Tunturibacter psychrotolerans: one gene and its partner. The protein of the gene in region 2 binds, or shares a complex with, the protein of the main gene of each other region. Links are inferred from orthologs where the notes say so. Each region holds a gene or a part of one and is shown on either strand. Other genes may lie near its edges. The genes, in order: hfq and RBB77_RS18420.

Region 1 (4,739 bases), 2.2 Mb from region 2 along the record:
TCCCACTAAAATCGCCGAGCTGTTGTTCCGCCACGGCGGCATTCAGATTGGCGGAAGCCGCCACCGAGGCAAACGCGTGAGCGTACCGCAAGGAAAGGACCGACATCAGTTTTGTCCTTTCTTCGAGTCGCCACCTGCAAGCCGTTGGGCAAAACTCTGTACCAACAGCCGGTCGGTCTCCGCCGTCACCACCAACTTATGCGCTGCCTGCTCAATGGCAAGCTCTGCTGCGTACTGCTGAATCTGACGCTGCGCCAGCGCCGTCGCAGCAGCAATCTCCTGCTCCGCCGTCGCCAGAATCTTCTGCTTTTCCTCTTCCACGCTCGCAGTAATGCGCTGCTCGTCAAGCGTGGAATCCTTCTCTGCCTGGGCTCGCATTGCCGCAATCTGACCGTCCAGCTTGCTCAACCGATCTTCCACGCTGCGCAATCTAGCATTGGCATCTTCGGTCGCCGTTCGCGCATCCACCAATTGCTTCTGGATCGCCGTGCTTCGATCGCGGAACGTCTTGGGCAAAGTTTTCGCCAGGAACCAGCCAACGAGTGCCGCCAGAACTACAAAATTCGCAACCGTAAACGCGGTAGCCGCCTGCTCCGCGTTCAAGCCAGCTTTTGCACCTAACGCACGAACGGCTGTTGAATGAAGATACTTGTCGTTCTCATCTTCTTCTTGCTTGCCCTGCTCCGACGACACGTTCTCAGACGCATCATGTCCGGCATCCACCTTGGTAGCGCCCGAGTCCTGCGCCCTCAGATGGCACACCGGCAGGAACAACAAACCCATCAGGATTGCGGCTGGCAGTAGCCGCTTCACAAAAGAAATCTTCACTGCGCCACCTCCGTCGCCCGCACATCGGCTGGAAGCAACGCACTAACAATGCGCGAGCTCAACTCCTCGCTCATTCCTGCGATTTGGAGTCGAGCCTCATGCGCACTCTGCTCAATCTCCACCTTGGCTCCGCTAACGCGATCGTGCATGTGCTGACGCGCCTGGGCCAAGGCTGCTTCCCGCTCCAAGTTCCACTGCTTCAGCCTCTTATCGCGCATCTGAAATATCTCGGCCCTGGCGTTGCGCAACTTTTCTTCGTAAGCCGCAGTGTCAGCCTCAGCCGCTGCAATCGCTCTGCGCGCCTGTTCAATCGCACCTGAGGTACGAGCACGCCGCTCAGCCAGCACACGATCCAATGGTCGTCGAACCAGCAATCCATAAGCTGCCACTAGCAAAATAAACAGAACAATAGTCGGCACAGAGCCGAGCACAAGTTCACCGAGTTGATTCAGTATCTGATCCATGAATGGGGTCGGCCGGGGCCGCTTGGAAGTCCTGTAGTGAGCGGTCTCACACCGCTACCGTGTTCCAGAAAATACTGGCGCAGGCGCTGCATGTTAGTTCGAGGTACACCTAGTTTTAGCAAAGCGATTACAACAGTGTCAACCAAGTATCTGATGAATATCGCCCACGTTGAACGATATTCGCGCAATTGCCGTAGCCCAGCCTCAGTGCAGATAATTTCAACTTCCCTTTGACTTCCTGAACCAAAGGACTAGACTGACAAGTACCACCTGGACCCTAAGATCTGGGTCACATAGGTCGCGTGATTGGGGACACCACCTCCGCTCCCCATCAGGCGGCCTATGCTAGTTAAGAGGCTTTTCTGGGCTCAACGAACCTTTTCACGAAATCTCCTAAACCTGTTCAGCAACGAAGCCGGCCCTCGTGCCGTAACAAAGGCCAGATTTCCCTCAAAGCGCTTCCCTTCGACGACAGCTCCAGCTTCCAGCGCAGCCAACACCGCCCCCTCCGACTGAGGCAGGCGAAACTGCATCTCAACCAGCGGATCCACTACCAACGCCGCATCGATCGCTGCCATCAAATGATCGAGCCCCAGCTTCTTCAGGCCAGATACGGCCACGCTTCCGGGCGCTCCCATGGGCATACCTTCGTGGTCCCCGACCAGGTCGATCTTGTTCAGCACCTCAATCACGGGTTTCTTCGAAACATCCAGTTCGGCGAGCACCTTCTCGACCTGCGTCTTCTGTTCTTCCACCATCGGACTTGACGCATCGCGAATATGCAGCAGAAGTTCCGCTCGCTCCACCTCCTCCAGCGTCGCCCGGAAGCTGGTCACCAGCGTGTGTGGCAGGTTACGAATAAATCCCACCGTATCCGAGAGCAAAATCTTCCTTCGCGAAGGGAGTGTCAACTGCCTAAGCTTAGGATCGAGCGTCGCAAACATCCGTGACGACTCCAACACCCCCGCCTCGGTCAACGCATTGAAGAGCGTGCTCTTGCCCGCGTTGGTATAGCCCACCAACGCAACCACCTGCACCGGCACCGCCTCTCTTCGCTGCCTCTGCTGCCGGCGAATTCGCCGCACCGACTCCAGTTGCTCTTTCACGTGATCGATCCGCAGATTGATCTTCCGTCGATCCGTCTCTAGCTGCGTTTCACCTGGCCCGCGTGTACCGATACCACCGCCCAACTGGGACATCGCCTTGCCGCGTCCAGCCAGCCGGGGCAGCTGATACTCCAGTTGCGCCAACTCCACCTGCAGTTGGCCCTCTCGCGTCCGTGCATGTCTTGCAAAGATATCCAGAATCAACTGCGTTCGATCAATCACTCGGCACGGCAACTTCGCCTCAAGGTTTCGCAACTGCGACGGCGAAAGATCATGATCGAACAGCACCAGATCTGCCCCCGTCGAGGCAATCACGCCATCGATCTCCTCAAGCTTTCCGTGCCCTACCAGTGTCGCCGGATCGGGCCTCGGCCGACGCTGGATGAGGGTGGCTGCGACTTCGGCGCCCGCGCTCCTCGCAAGCTCTTCAAACTCTGCGAGCGAAGCATCAAAGTCGAGGTCCGCGGCACCTTTCGGGGCAGAAACAGAATCACCACCCTCCAATGCGGTCCCAGCCGAAACCGCCGCTGCAGTCTTTGCCAGCCGCGCCGCCACTGTCAGCTTTCGCCGCTCACCGGTAAACTCCACAGCCACCAACACTGCACGTTCCGCCTGCGACAGACCTCCCCGCGCCTGGCGTGCCGCTGCCTCTTGCGCTTCGACCAGACTGCGTCTCGTGGGCTTCACTCCACCGATCTTCGCACCTTCAGTTGTCAACGGCTAACGGCCTTGGGTCCCTGTCGCTTCTTGTACTGGCGCGCCAGTAGCCGGAGCCGAACCTACCGACGCCCGCACTTCTGGCTTCACGTCGGTCCGCACATCGCCATGTACTCCCGCGCGTCCACTCACTACAGTCGAGATCGCATGTTTGAAGATCAGTTGCTCCTGGCTGTTGTTCTCCAGCAGCACGGAGTATTTATCGAACGACCGAATCTTCCCCGTTAGCTTCACGCCACTTACCAGGTAAATCGTGATCGGACTCTTGTCTTTTCGCACTGTGTTGAGAAAAGTATCCTGAATGTTCTGTGCCGGCTTTGATTCCATGGGGCCGATCTCCTTTGTCCAAAAATGTTCATACTGCAATGAGCGTTTGCCGTGACCCATCGGCTTTAGAACAAAACTCAGCGCATCCAACGGCTAAGCCTAAAGCCAAGACTGTCAACAATACGAGCATCCACGGCAATAATCAAATTGCCTCGCCACATTGTAGAGACGAACGCAATACTTCGTTAGACGCATTGCAATGCAGAATGAAAGTCTGGCGCTGTCCCCACAGCTACATACGAGCGATATACCATGGCAAATGTGACCCTCCGTAACTCGCAACCCGTTCCAATGCTTGACTTCTCCCGCCAGTTCGCTACCCTCCGGCAGGAAATACTGAACTCCATCGAAGCTGTATGCGCCTCGCAGCACTTTATCCTCGGCCCCCAGGTCACCAGCTTCGAGCTCGCTGCAGCCGTCGTCTGTGCCGTGCCCCACGCCATCGGCTGCGCTAGCGGCACGGATGCCATCTGGCTCGCCCTGGCCGCTGCCAACGTCGGCCCCGGCGACGCCGTCATCACAACCCCCTTCAGCTTCTTCGCCACGGTCAGCGCTATCCTCCGTTGCGGCGCAACACCTCTGTTAGCTGACATTGACCCCACTACATTCAACCTCTCCCCGGTCTCGGTGGAAGAGCTTTTACATTCCAGCCCAACCAAAAACATCAGGGCCGTCCTCCCCGTCCACCTCTACGGCCAGTGCGCCGACTGGGACCAATTCACCACGCTGAAACAAAGTCACGACCTCCTCCTCATCGAAGACGCCGCGCAGGCCTTCGGAGCCACATGGAACGGAGTCCCCGCAGGAGCCCTCGGCGATGCCGCCGCCTTCAGCTTCTATCCCACTAAAAATCTAAGCGCCATGGGAGACGCCGGCCTCGTCACCACTACGTCCGCCGCGATTGACGACCACGCCCGCATCCTCCGCGCCCACGGCATGCGCCGCCGGTACTATCACGAGGAGATCGGCTGGAACTCCCGCCTTGACTCCATTCAGGCTGCCGTCCTCGAGGTCAAACTCCGCTACCTGCCCAAGTGGAACCAGCAGCGCCGCGAGCACGCTCTCTTCTACGATCAACTCCTCCGCAAAGCGAACCTCACTGCCGACACGGCAAAGGAAGGAGTCGTCCTCCCCATCACCGACCCGCGCGCCGGACACGTGTTTCATCAATACGTCATCCGCGCTCCCCGCCGCGACGAACTCCGCAGCTACCTAACAGAACAAAAAATCGGCAGCGAGATCTACTACCCTGTCCCCCTGCACCTGCAAACCAGCCTGGCTCACCTTGGCTACAAGC
Region 2 (6,935 bases):
GTGGGACCGCCTCTTACACAATGAACTCATGATCGAACTGTCGTTCGGTCTCGCCGCCAACTGGAGAAAACATGAAACACACAAGTCAAATAATTTTCTGCGCAGTCCTAGGATTTGCCGCAGTTCTAGCGCCCCTAAAAGCAAAAGCCGCCACTGACGACGACAAAAAGTTTTTGGCAATGGCAGCCCAATCGGACCAAAATGAGATTGCACTTGCCAAGCTCGCGGATGAGAAATCGACCAATGCCGCCGTTAAGGCCTTCGCGCAGAAGATGATTGCCGAGCATACGAAGATGACGGCAAGCATGAAGCCGTTCGCTGAATCATGGGGTTTGACGCCTCCCAGCGGTCCGGATGCCGATACTCAGAAAGAGATAGACAAACTGAATAAACTCTCGGGAAATGACTTCGATAAGGAGTATATGAAACAAATGGTGAGCGATCACTCCAAGGCATTAAGCGCCTTCACAAAAGAGGCGAAAGATACAAAAGACATGAAATTCCAAGCGGTCGTGCTTCAAGGAAAAACGGCCGTTGCTGCACACAAGAACATGGCGTATGACCTTGAGAAGAAATTATGACGTCGGCCGTTTCGCTGACATAGCGGAAGCCCTCTTATCACTAGGAGGGCTTTCTTATGCTTCCGCGCGACGAAGTTAGTGGGGAGTGTCTTCCCCTAGAATGGGGCCCACATGGGCCACCTGCGCACCTAAGTTGCCCACGGCTATCGAATAGGCAAGTTGCCACCATCACCACAGAAGGCAAATTGATCGAGACAAAGTAAAAGCGACTCAACAGAAGACGGGGCGGTTGTTCATACATTCCTCTGCGCCAGCTGCGCCAATGGCAGAGAGATGCGAAAGGAGGTACCCGACCTACCTTGTTTTCGCGAAAACCGAAAACGCAGTGTCCCTCGATGTTTCGAGACAATTCTGTGCGAAAGCCAGAGTCCAAGTCCGGTACCCGATATTTTGCTCGTGACGTAGGGTTCGAATAGACGAGATGAGAACTCGTCTGCGATACCTTCGCCGTTGTCAGAAACAAGGATGTGAACTGATTGGCCCCTGCTCTTTACCCGGACTGAGATTCTCCCTTGGCCACGTGGGAGAGCATCCACTGCGTTCAGGATCAGATTCGACAATACCTGCAATATCTCGCTCCCAAAAACAGTTGCTTTCGCAGGTCCTTGGAACTGCCGATCAACGCTGATTTGGTGTCTTGCGAGCTTATCCGCGTGCAATCGGAGAGCGGACTCCGCGATATCGACTAGATCAAATTCTTTCGCTTCCGCATGTTCTCGATGGAATGTTAGGGCCTGGCTCGTGACTCGACCGAGCGTTGCCAATTGCTCCTCGATGACGAGCATGTTTTCGAACACTTGCCTTGGGTCACCCTTTTGAATCTTGGTGAGATAAACAAGATTTGTAATCGCCTCAAGGGGATTGTTGACTTCATGCATGATCGCCCCCGCGTAGCGGCTGGCGACCGCAAGGCGCTCACTTCTTTCTAGCGCTCGTTCGGCCTAATTGAGTCGTTCTCGCAGTGTCTGCTCATTCGTCATGTCCATTGACGCTCCGGTGCAATGTCAGTGCTCCGTGCGCACTAAAGCCTTCTACTCTCTGACTACGTTGAACTGGATAAAGTTGGATGTCATGAACGACCGGATGAAAACGAAATGGAACGGCTAAATAAACTCGTCCTCGTTCATCCACCAAACAGGCAAATCCAGTTCTGGACCAGCCGGCCTCGGGCACAATTTCCCGTTTCATGAAGGCAGCCCCGATCGAAGGTCTATGCAGCGAAAACTTAAGAGTTTCAGCGGGCACACTTCATGCTCGTCTCGCATCCTACATTCATCGGTACTTAGCTTCGCACTGCGAGAATCCCTTTCTGCGTCGACGGTCCGGTATACAAGGGGAAAATCGTGAAAAAGACAACGAACCATGCGCCGGTCAAAAAGGACCGCGACGAAACAGGGAACGGCGGAGAATTACACCAACGTGCAGGTGGAACCCATCCCCAACTGACTACCCAGCAGGGGCAAGCTATTTCGGACGATGAAAACTCGCTCAAGGCATCCGCTACTTCACGACCTGGCCCGGTGCTACTGGAAGACTTTGTTCTTCGGGAGAAGATCAACCACTTTGATCATGAGCGTATTCCGGAGCGCATTGTCCATGCGCGGGGCGCGGCAGCCCACGGCTTCTTTGAACTTACGGAATCCTTAGAGAAGTTCTCCAAGGCTCGAGTGCTCAGCAAAGTCGGAGAAAGAACTTCAGTATTTGTGCGTTTCTCGACCGTGGCCGGAAACGCCGGTTCCTCCGATATGGCGCGCGATGTGCGCGGATTTGCAGTAAAGCTCTATACGAAGGAAGGCAACTGGGACCTGGTGGGGAACAACATCCCGGTCTTCTTCATTCAAGACGCGATCAAGTTTCCGGATCTCATCCATGCTGCGAAGCAGGAGCCAGATCGGGGATTCCCACAAGCGCAAACTGCGCACGACACATTCTGGGATTTTGTCTCTCTTACCCCTGAGAGCACCAATATGTTGATGTGGATCATGTCAGACCGCGCGATCCCCCGTTCCTTTCGGAATATGGAAGGGTTTGGGGTGCACACCTTTCGTCTTCTCAACGCGGCAGGTAAAAGCACGTTCGTCAAATTCCACTGGCGGCCCAAATTCGGGCTCCAGTCCGTGGTCTGGGATGAAGCCCTCAAAATCAGCGGTGGCGATCCTGACTACCACCGTCGCGACCTTTGGAACTCCATCAATGAGGGCAATTTCCCGGAATGGGAGTTGGCAGTTCAGTTGTTTGACGAGAAGTTCGTAGAGAAATTCGAATTCGATGTCTTGGACGCAACGAAGCTCATACCCGAAGAGCAAATACCCCTTCGCGTGATCGGTCGCATGGTGTTGGACCGCAATCCGACCAATTATTTCTCGGAGACCGAGCAGGTCGCATTCATGACCCAAAATGTCGTTCCGGGAATCGATTTCTCCAACGATCCGCTCCTCCAAGGTCGAAATTTTTCTTATCTCGATACTCAGCTGTCTCGTTTGGGAGGCCCCAATTTCGCGCAGTTGCCTATCAATGCTCCTAAATGCCCCATGATGAACTTTCAGCGCGACGGACACATGCAATTCGAGGTCCCTGCGGGCCGCGTGTCGTATTCCCCGAGTTCGCTTGAGGCCAATACTGCTCGCGAGGATTCACAACTAGGTTTTATCTCTACGAAGGAGCATGTTGAAGGGGACAAGTTGAGGATTCGGCCCGAGCTTTTCGCAGATCATTTTAGCCAGGCGCGTCAGTTCTTCTTCTCCCAAACCGAAACAGAACAAAACCATATCGTCTCGGCGTTCATCTTTGAGCTAAGTAAGGTCGAAACCGTGGCGATACGCGAACGCACGCTAGGCCAGCTCGCCAACGTCGACATGGGAATCGCGCGAAGGGTCGCAGACGGGCTTGGAATGCCGGGCAAGGTAACCAAGGTCGCTACAACAGTCCCGGCACGAGAGGACCTACCTCCATCTTCAGCTCTCAGTATTTTGAAGAAGGCGAAGAAGTCTCTGGAGGGCAGTTTGATCGGCTGTCTCGTCGCCGATGGCAGCGACGCGACAATCGTTGCGAACCTGAGAAAGGCTGCAGCCAAGCAAGGCTGTAACGTCAAGGTGATTGCCCCGAAGATTGGGGGAGCGAAGGCCAAGGACGGAACGGTGATCCCTGCCGATTTCCAGTTGGCTGGGGGGCCGTCCGTACTCTTCGACTGCATCTTCCTGGCACTTTCCGGCGAGGGTGCAGAGACGCTTTCAAATGAAGCTGCGGCCGTTGCTTTCGTGCATGACGGATTCGCTCACCTGAAAGTGATCGGAGCGACAGCGGAGGCCCAACCTCTTCTCGACAAAGCGGGCGTGATTGCCGACGAAGGCGTTCTTATAGTGAATCGAGGTGCAACAAGCAGTGCCTTTCTAGAGCGGGCCGCTCTGGGGAGAATTTGGAAACGCGAGCCGTCCGTACGCACCGTCTTTTAACAACGGACCTCGATCAGGATTGCTCACTTTGGCGGATTCAGGAAAACTGGGTTCACTATATGGGTTCACTATATGTGACCCCTGAGCAAACGACCCGGGTGCTCTTGAGCATCAGATGTAGCAGTTTGTAACCAGTGTCAGAACAAAAAGGGCGGCAACTCCATGGAACAGGTATTAACTGAAAAGCCTTTCAATTCCTATTCGAGTCACTTCGAACGTAACGAAGCGCACTCCTCCGGAGTCTCCTGGTCAGCGGTGATTGCGGGCGCCTTTGCGACGGCTGCTCTGTCGCTCATTCTTCTCGCGTTGGGTACAGGCCTGGGCTTGTCCTCTGTGTCTCCCTACTCCGGCTCCGGTATTTCGGCGTCTACTGTCGGCAAATCAGCGATCATTTGGCTGATCGTCATGGAGATACTGAGTTCTGCGATGGGTGGCTATTTGGCCGGACGCTTGAGGACCAAATGGGCCAGTATTCATAACGACGAGGTCTATTTCAGAGATACTGCCCATGGTTTTCTCGCGTGGGCGACAGCGTTCGTGATCACCGTTGCATTTTTGGCCACAGCTGCTACAACCATGATCGGTTCGGGTTCGTCTCCGACGAATCCAACTAAAAGCGGTCAATCTCGAGCCGAAGGCCTCGACCCCAATGCCTATTTCGTCGACACTCTCTTTCGCATGGATGCGAGCAAACCGGATGCGACGAATGCGGCCGCCTCAGTAGAGGCGGGAGCTATTTTTGCTCATGCGCTCGCGCAGGGGGATTTCACGACGGCGGATAAATCCTATCTCGATCAACTGGTTTCCGCGAGAACGGGCCTGCCTCAAACTGAGGCAGATAAACGGGTCTCGGATGTGTTCTCCAATGCCCAGCAAAGTGTAGAGGCGGCTCGTAAAGCGACGGCCCATACGCTTTTATGGATATTCTTGGCCCTCCTTATTGGAGCATTTTGTGCAAGCTTTTCCGCGACCATCGGAGGCAGGCAACGCGACAATGTGGTCACCGTATAAGAACGAACCGGCGCTCTGAGAAAGTATTCAATTGCTACGCAACCATAGATGGGGAGAATTTCAATGCGTTCTATCTTGCTCTTGTTATTAGGCGTCCCGATCCCAATCGTCTTACTGATTGCATTATTCAGTCATTAACATCGCCTTTGGCGAGCAGCTTTGGCCCATGCGGGAAAGTGATAGGCTCATGAAATGCTTTATCGGCTTGCCTTCCAGATGACTGGAGACGGGTATCTTCGAGTCACAGGGGTGGCCCGGGATTCTTCCGCCGTCTCTGCTCTTCATCTTAATGACAAAGTATTCGGCGCAACAGTTCGAGCTGCCCAGATGGCACCTTTTCAGACTCTCCGTCTTTTAGAAGCGGCGAGAGAGGCAGGAAAACAGCCAGGTGTTGATGTCTGTTGTGAGGCTGTAGAACTGACTCCGGAGCAAGTAGAGACCATGTGTTTACAGGCTGGCCGAGTCAAGATCGCTTGACAGCGTTTTAGCGGCACTCGTGAGTTCTGCGGACCGTTATGTCGTCCTAAATTTGTCGGCAATAAACAAAACCGGAGGTGGCCATTTCGGGGGCCTCCGGTTTTGCTGGCGAGGAAAACTAAGCCGCTTTCTTAGTCTTCCCGGTAGCGGTGGATTTGTCGGTTTTCTTTGCCTTCTCCTTTGCCGAAAACTCCTCCTTCACCTAGAGCGATGGCATCGGTATCCCTAGCGAGCGAGCTCGATCATTAACCCCTCTGAGTCTTCAAGTTCGACCAAGGAATCAACCTGCTCTCCCTCCCGATCGGAACGGATCGAGGCGATGACTGTCCCAGCTTCTGTCTTTGCCTGAACTGAGTCATTGCCCAAGTTCAACAAGACTAGGAAACGCTTCCCCACGCCGCGGCGCTCATAGCGCAACAGGTTCTCGTCAGCAACAACGGAAAGCATTTCGCCACTCACCAGCATCGGATACATGCGGCGAAGGGCGATTAGCTTGCGATAGAGATTCAGGAGGGATGATTCCTCTTGCTCCTGTGAAGCGACGTTGACGAACGTGTGATCGCCTCCGAGAGGCAGCCATGGTTTGCCGCAGGTAAACCCGGCCAGAAGGGAACCGTCCCATCGCATGGGGGTTCGCTCCGGATCGCGGCCCATCCCTATCCCCGGCTGATTCTTTTCTGCAGGGTCCTGCACCTCTTCCGGCGGAATCGGCACATTCGTCATGCCGATTTCCTCGCCGTAGTATATGGTCAGCGTTCCCGGAAGGGTGAGGAGCAACATGGCTGCGACCGGAGTTTGCTGAACCCCCACTCTCGTTGCGATGCGAGCGTTATCATGATTCCCCAGCACCCAATTGGGCCATGCTCCAGCTGGCAGAGCATTCACGTATTCAGAGATGACTTGCGCTACTGCTTCCGCGTTCCATGCACTCTGGAGCAGTAGAAAATTGAAGGGCAAATTCGTCCCCTTCAAGTCCTGCCCGTAGTACGTCATCAAGTCCTTCACCGGCAGGTATATTTCGCCAATGAGGACGCGGCCGGGGTAATCGTCCACGACCGCTCGCATCTCGGCTACCAGAACATGGACATCAGGGCGATTGGAGTCGTACACATGAAGAAGGCTATTGCTGGATGGCTGGTCGGGGCCGTAACCAGGATTCGGCGGATTGTCGCGATATTGGTAATCCTTGATCATCAGCCACATCACATCCACTCGAAATCCGTCTACCCCGCGTTCCAGCCAAAATCGCAGGACGTTGAACATGGCTGACCGCACCGCTGGGTTGCGCCAGTTCAAGTCCGGCTGCTGCTTCAGGAAGGAATGATAGTAATACTGCCCCGTTGCTTCATCCCATTCCCATGCGGAGCCGCCGAAGTTGCTCAACCAGTTATTTGGTTCATCTCTCCATAGGTAC

The links.
Region 1: the proteins of RBB77_RS18420 (region 2) and hfq are in contact, whole or in part, in a crystal structure (PDB 3VU3), measured with the Escherichia coli proteins. The link is inferred for Tunturibacter psychrotolerans from one-to-one orthologs.

Annotation. Positions count from the first base shown.
Region 1 is NZ_CP132942.1:2,163,004-2,167,742, reverse strand. Bases 1,781-4,739 are described here. They hold hfq (RNA chaperone Hfq), read right to left. Parts: upstream 3,443-4,739; coding sequence 3,119-3,442; downstream 1,781-3,118. Other genes in these bases: RBB77_RS08990 (DegT/DnrJ/EryC1/StrS family aminotransferase), read left to right, coding at 3,695-4,739; hflX (GTPase HflX), read right to left, coding at 1,781-3,085. In the rest of the region: atpH (ATP synthase F1 subunit delta), read right to left, coding at 1-106; RBB77_RS09010 (ATP synthase F0 subunit B), read right to left, coding at 106-828; RBB77_RS09005 (F0F1 ATP synthase subunit B family protein), read right to left, coding at 825-1,292; more of hflX, read right to left, coding at 1,661-1,780. UniProt on the Escherichia coli protein: RNA chaperone that binds small regulatory RNA (sRNAs) and mRNAs to facilitate mRNA translational regulation in response to envelope stress, environmental stress and changes in metabolite concentrations.
Region 2 is NZ_CP132942.1:4,366,499-4,373,433, reverse strand. What follows is about bases 1,512-4,478. They hold RBB77_RS18420 (catalase), read left to right. Parts: upstream 1,512-1,924; coding sequence 1,925-4,033; downstream 4,034-4,478. Other genes in these bases: RBB77_RS18415 (hypothetical protein), read left to right, coding at 4,196-4,478. In the rest of the region: RBB77_RS18430 (DUF4142 domain-containing protein), read left to right, coding at 72-581; RBB77_RS18425 (sensor histidine kinase), read right to left, coding at 815-1,366; more of RBB77_RS18415, read left to right, coding at 4,479-5,044; RBB77_RS18410 (alpha-amylase family glycosyl hydrolase), read right to left, coding at 5,747-6,935.